DNA from 2 places in the Adhaeribacter swui genome. Region 2 is predicted to be linked to the other one. Evidence: riboswitches for the same ligand, from Rfam matches in the RefSeq annotation. Region 2 holds a riboswitch; the other holds the start of a gene.
What was found. Region 2 has a riboswitch for fluoride ahead of HUW51_RS15285 (voltage-gated chloride channel family protein). Riboswitches for the same ligand answer to the same signal wherever they lie in the genome.

Region 1 (3,424 bases), on a different replicon from region 2:
TCCAGCGGCAAGTACTTCGAGAGAAAGTAAGGAGTAGCCGGCAACGCATCAATATGATAGCTGGTATGATGTACCGCCCAGGCCGCCACCGTGAGGTCGCCAATCAGGCTGGCCATCAGGGCCGGTAAAAGCGCATCGTATTGAATACGCCCAATGGTGAGAACCTCCATCGCAAAAATGGCCCCGGTTAGCGGCGTACCAAAAACAGCTCCAAAACCAGCCGCTACCCCGGCCGTGAGAATCATCCGCATATCCACGCCTTTTAAGTTAAACCACTTTCCGAACATAGCGGCAATGCTGCCTCCAATCTGGACGGCTGTTCCTTCCCGGCCGGCGGAGCCACCAAACAGATGCGTGATAATAGTGGTAGCTAAAATGATGGGGGCCATGCGTTTGGGCACGCCCCCACCAGCTGCATGAATTTCATCCATAATCAGGTTATTGCCTTTCTCCGACGATTTCCCTACCGATTGGTAGATAAAGTGAATGAGCAACCCAGCTACCGGTAATAAATATAATAACCAAGGATGCTGAAACCGGTAACGGATGGCGGCATGGAGTAACCAAAGAAACAAAGCAACCATACTGCCAATAGCAATTGCAATGGGTATTATTAATATAGTCCAGCGGATTAAGTGTTTGAAAATGGCATATTGCTCTAATGGCCTTCTACGTATTATCATTTATAAATTAAATTATCCGTATTTTAATAATTCATAAAAGTACCAAGGGGCAACAATTTAAAAAATTTAGGATAGCGGTTGATAGATAAACTTTTTATCCGGAAATACTTACTTTACCAATCTTAACAGAATTATCTAGCTCCTTTTAGTGACTTTTATTTTTGAACTTTAAAAGTACTCAATCCGGCAAAAGTAGCTCGGTGGCCTAATTCTTCTTCTATTCGAAGTAGCTGGTTAAATTTTGCTACCCGTTCCGACCGGCAACCGCTCCCTGTTTTAATGTGCCCGGCATTGGTCGCTACTACCAGGTCCGCAATGGTGGTATCTTCCGTTTCCCCGCTACGATGCGAGATAAAGCAATGATAGTTGTTTTGCTGAGCTAAGGCTACGGCTTGCAGCGTTTCTGTAACGGAGCCAATCTGGTTGAGCTTAATCAGGACACTATTCCCAATGCCCACATCAATACCTTTCTGAATAATTTCCGGGTTCGTACAGAAAATATCATCACCCACTAATTCAATTTTATGGCCCAGCGTTTGTGTCAGTCTTTTCCAACCATCCCAATCATTCTCTCCCAGACCATCTTCTAACAAGACAATAGGATACTGGCGCACCCAATCCTCCCAAAGCTGAACCAGTTCGTCCGAACTAAAAGTTTGCTGAGTACTTTTAAATAAGGTGTATTTTCCATTGTTCCACATTTCGCTAGCCGCCGGATCCAGGCAAATTGAAATGTCGGTGCCAGGTTGGTATCCGGCCTTTGTTATGGCTTCCAGAATTACCTCTACTGCTTCTTCGTTCGATTTTAAATTAGGAGCAAAACCTCCTTCATCGCCTACGCCCGTTGAATAGTTTTTACTATTTAATAAGCTTTTAAGAGTATGAAAAACTTCTTCGCCCATTCGTATACTTTCCTTAAAAGACGGAGCATGATGCGGTGCAATCATAAACTCCTGGAAGTCAATATTATTATCGGCATGCCGGCCGCCATTAATTACATTCATGCAAGGCACCGGCAGTATATATTGCTCCCGCTGAACTAATTGTTGATACAGGGGAATGCCTTTAGAAGCCGCCGCCGCTTTAGCAAAGGCAATGGAAGCCGCCAATATAGCATTTGCTCCCAGGCGGGATTTATTGGCTGTCCCGTCTAATTGAATCAAGTATTCATCAAAAGCTTGCTGGTTTTCAAAAGGAATTTCCAGCTTGCCGGCCACTTCGTTATTCAATTGCAAAACGGCCTTTTGGACCCCTTTGCCATTATACCGGGATTTGTCGCCATCCCGCAATTCTACGGCTTCCTTTTCGCCGGTACTCGCACCCGAAGGAGATATACCTCTTCCGGTGGCTCCATCTTGCAAGCTTATTTCTACTTCAACAGTGGGATTACCACGGGAGTCCAGTACTTCCCGTGCCCATATTTTCTTTATTTCCATAGTTGTATTATTTAAGATAGTTAGATAAATACAGGTGATTTAGTTTAATAGATAGAAAGAGGAGACATACAATTTCGCGGACAATTGGATGCCAAAATATCTTATAGAAAAATAAAATGATGTATTTTTAGCAATAAAAAGCTATTTTGATATCCAAATAAGAGCAAGAATATTCCTGATAAAAGCCAAAGAGATAGCAGTGGATGTAAATCCCAGTTGAAATATCGGAAGAAGGATAGTAACTTTTTCACCTACAAATTAATTAAACCGCAGTATAAACCTGCGGTAGCTCATTTGTAGGTGTCATCAGCATCTAAGGCGGTTTTTAATTGGAAGACACCATTTCCATTACACTTATCAAAGTATTATCTACTTATATACTTTAATTCTATTTTTGGGTTTTAAATTAGCAACTTTATAGCCCTTTTACCTCATTTAAGTTTATGGAAAGGGCTAAGCCTGGGGTACCATATAAATAAATGGGCGCAAGGGCAAAGGGCTTACGTCCCCAGCGATTACGATGAGTTAAGTAAGCCACATGTGATGACAAAATGCCAATACCGGCACCAACAAAAACATCCGATTCCCAATGTTTATTTCTTAACATCCGAATAGCTCCAACGCCGGTTGCAATGGTATAAGCTCCCACTCCATACCACTGGCTTTTGTGGCGTAGTTCGGTGTGTAATATAGATGCAGCCAGAAAAGCTTGGGCCGTGTGGCCGGAAGGCATAGAATATTTATTTTCGTGATTAGGTCGCTCTATATGAGTAATATACTTTAGCCCAAAAGCAGATACTGCAAAAATAGCCTCTGCTTTAATAATCAGCAGGGACGTGTTTAAGAAATCATTGTTTGAATTAATCTTAAGCAAGTTTACAATTGCCAATTCCACATATGGAGCAATCATTAACGGATTATCCAACGTAGTTTTGAAATTCGGGAAATGATGCAAAATATCCCGTTGTGCATCATAACTGCTGTAAAAGCCATGGCCATGAATGGTACTGACCCCATATCCAATTAAAATAGTAGGTACAATAGTGGCTTTAAAGATTTTAGATTTATAAAACGGCTTGGGGGAAGAGATTTTTAAACTTGGACTTTCGTATTTCTTCAAAGTATCAGCATCCTGAGCCTGCATAGTCGGACATACCAGCATAACAAGTACCAAAAAAAACAACCAAAAATTTATAATTTTTTGCATAGTTTAATGCTTTCAGGAAGATATAGTTAGATTAACCCTTGAGAATCTTATTTCAACTGGTAAATTAATCCCATGCCGGCAGACCCATTTTCAAAAGC
Region 2 (3,424 bases):
AAATTCGTCGCGCAGCACCCACAACAAGCGGGTTTCCGGTAGGGCCTGGCTGGTACGCTTTTTTTCGTTAATTTGTAGCTCCATGTTTTGCCTGTAGTTAGCTAAATACTTGAAAGCTATTTATTTTTAAGGACAAAGGCAAGAATTTTACCGGATCAATTAAAGCCAGGTGAGCACTCCCGGATAAGTCAACCCGATTTGGAATGGCGATCTTATCTTGGGTTATAAAGATTTACCCAAAATAATTTACTTGTTTTTTATTTGATGCTGTTTAGGTCTGAGAATTATAAAACTTCCTGAAATGCCCGCAGGTATTTATCAATGTAAAATTGCTTGGATTTCGTTTTGTATTGCATCACGAAGCGCGGGTGCTCCAGGGCCACAATCGATTTAAAGAATTGTTGCTCGTCGTTGAGTTTTTTTAAAAATTTCTCGTTTTTGCCGGTGCCAAAACAAAAACAAACGTCGGTGTTAATGCCAAAATTAATTTGCTTTTGTATGCTTTCCACGATAAACGGGTACACGGCTCGGGTTAAGTCGGGTTGGTCGTAGTAATTGTAGTTTACCTCGTTGCCGTTTTTGCCTTGCGCCGTAAAACCCAGTGGACAAACAGAATTAATGTAAAATTTTTGGTAAAAAGCTTCGGGGCCGCCAAAAGCATTTACCACCTCATACACAAATACCGACGAAGGTTCGTGGGTTTCTTTGCCCGAGTACGCAATGCCGCATTCTTTTTGCAAACGCTTGGGGTCGGTAAAAGGCACGCCCGTTAATCCGCCGCCAAACCGGCCCGGGTTAATGCCCAGAATCATGTGCCGCGGGTTGTAATCGGCGTAGTACTTGCGGTAAAACACAGACGATACTGGCAGAATTTCTTTATTCTCCCGAAACGGATTTAAGATATTAACGCCTGCCGGCAACTGACCGGTAAACTGCAGATGAGTATTAAATTGAATAACTTTTTCGGCAAAGGTGTACATGTGCTATTTTAAAGCGATTTTTTAAATTTTTTAATTTCCCAGACAGCTTCGGTGCGATTAAGCAGGTATCTGGTAAATAAACGTTATTATGCATTAAATCTGTTTACCTGTTCGGGTTAACCAACCAAATTTATTTCGCTGGTTTCATTAAAAACAAGAACTCATTTTAAATTTAAACCAGATTGTTATATTTGCGCCGGTACAGGAAATGGTGTCTTCCTGCGGAAACCGCTCCCTCTGGAGCTGATGGCGCCTACAGATAAAATAATTTAAAATTATTTGTAGCTATGCCGCGCTTTTTCTCTAACCTGCAACAAGCCTCGATTTTTAAACATCTCCTGAAATGGACTTTGCTGGCCTTGCCCATTGCGGCTGGAGTAGGTTCGTTGGTAGCATTGTTTTTATGGTTGTTAGATGTTGCCACGCAATACCGTTTCCAGCATCCTAATTTATTGTATTTACTGCCTGTAGCTGGTGTTTTTATTTACGCGCTTTACAAGTACCTGGGCAAAAATGCCGAGGCGGGTAATAATTTGATTCTGGACCATATTCACGAGCCGGGCGCCGGTATTCCGTTGCGCATGGCGCCCCTGGTTTTAGTTACTACCATTATTACACATTTATTTGGCGGCTCGGCGGGTCGTGAAGGTACGGCCGTGCAGATTGGCGGCAGCATTTCTTACTACCTGGGCCAAAAGTTAAAACTAAGCTCTGCAGATATTTCAATTATGTTGCTCTGCGGGATGGCCGCTGGTTTTGGGGCCGTGTTTGGTACGCCGGTTACGGGGGCGGTATTTGCCCTGGAGGTACTGGCCATCGGCGTTATCCGGTACAAGGCGCTGCTCCCGTGTTTAATCGCGGCCGTTCTGGCCGATTTGGTGTGTTCGGCTTGGGGCATTCACCATACGCAGTACCGAATTACTTTTCAGAAAATGCCATTTAACTTAACTACGTTTCTGCAAACCGATTATTTATTGTTGTTAAAAGTGATTGGCGCCAGTATCGCTTTTGGTTTAGTTTCCCAGCTTTTTGCCCGCACTACGCATATATTTAAAAATCTGGCCAATCAAGATATTTCGATAAAATGGTTGATTCCGGTAGTAGGTGGTTTATTGATCATTAGCCTTACCTTTCTGCTACAAACCCCGGATTATTTAGGCTTGGGCGTAGTGCCCCCGCCGGGTGGACAGGTGAGCATTACCACCGCTTTTACGGTTGGCGGAGCCACTTATTTTAGCTGGTTCTGGAAGTTACTGTTTACCGCTATTACTTTGGGCATGGGTTTTAAAGGCGGCGAAGTAACACCGCTATTTTTTATTGGGGCTACCTTGGGCAATACGTTGGCGGTGCTTACCGGCGCACCCGTGGATTTAATGGCCGCTTTAGGTTTTATCGCGGTATTTGCCGGCGCTACCAATACGCCCCTGGCTTGCACGTTAATGGGAGTGGAGTTGTTTGGCGGTGAACCCGTTTTGTATTTTGCCGTTGCGTGTTTTACGGCGTATTATTTTAGCGGCCACCAGGGTATTTACGCGGCGCAACGAGTCGCAATTAATAAGGTATGGCATTCCAGAGAAAACAAAAATACACCGGATGAATAGCTTACTTAAATTTTAAATTTTTAAAAATATCATTTGTAATAGCAGATAACCTGGTGCTTTGCGTTATAAAGCGGAGCTTTCCGGGTTTTAAGACTTTCTTGAATCTGCCCAGAATTTAGGTAAATGGTACCGGGATTTTTTGAATCTAAGTTTTTTACAGTATCTATTGGTTTAAAAGGTAACGTATGCGATCCATCCAGCTATTAGCTTTGTTTGTTTTAATCTGTTTGGGCAGTGGCTGCCAATCGCGCCAGACCAAACAAGAAGCTGCTCCAACTGAACCCGCAGATAAAGAAGCCCAGCAGATTGTAGACAAAGCCATTGCCCGCCATGGTGGTAAAAGATTTGAAAATTTACAAATAGCTTTTGATTTTCGGGATCGCCATTACGAAGCATCCCGCCAAGGCGGCATTTATACGTATACCCGATCTTTTACCGATTCTACGGGCCAGGTGAAGGATGTTTTAACCAACGATTCGTTTACCCGCACCATTAACGGACAAGTGCAAAAACTACCCGACGAGCGGGTGAAAGCTTTTACGGCTTCGGTAAATTCGGTTATTTATTTTGCCTTGCTACCGTTTGGGTTAAATGATCCGGCCGTTAAAAAAGAACTAATCGGCACCACTACCATTAAAAATACGCCTTACGCTAAAATAAAAATAACCTTTACGCAGGAAGGCGGCGGTACTGATTTTAAGGATGAGTTTTTATACTTTATCAATCAACAAACCAACACCCTGGATTATTTTGGCTACACCTATGCCACCGAAGGCGGCGGCATCCGTTTCCGCGAAGCCATCAATCCCCGGGAAATTAAAGGTATTCGGTTTCAGGATTACG

Region 1: it holds a riboswitch for fluoride, as region 2 does, so the genes downstream of both, eno (phosphopyruvate hydratase) here and HUW51_RS15285 (voltage-gated chloride channel family protein) in region 2, are expected to answer to the same signal.

What each region holds. Positions count from the first base shown of each region.
Region 1 covers NZ_CP055154.1:22,236-25,659, reverse strand. The annotation lists gene HUW51_RS00125 (voltage-gated chloride channel family protein) at 1-683, opposite strand, end outside; gene eno (phosphopyruvate hydratase) at 839-2,119, opposite strand; fluoride riboswitch at 2,410-2,475, opposite strand; gene HUW51_RS00115 (phosphatase PAP2 family protein) at 2,535-3,326, opposite strand; gene HUW51_RS00110 (phosphatase PAP2 family protein) at 3,374-3,424, opposite strand, start outside.
Region 2 covers NZ_CP055156.1:3,630,022-3,633,445, forward strand. The annotation lists gene HUW51_RS15275 ((2Fe-2S)-binding protein) at 1-84, opposite strand, end outside; gene HUW51_RS15280 (uracil-DNA glycosylase family protein) at 285-980, opposite strand; fluoride riboswitch at 1,176-1,243, shown strand; gene HUW51_RS15285 (voltage-gated chloride channel family protein) at 1,268-2,581, shown strand; gene HUW51_RS15290 (DUF6503 family protein) at 2,767-3,424, shown strand, end outside.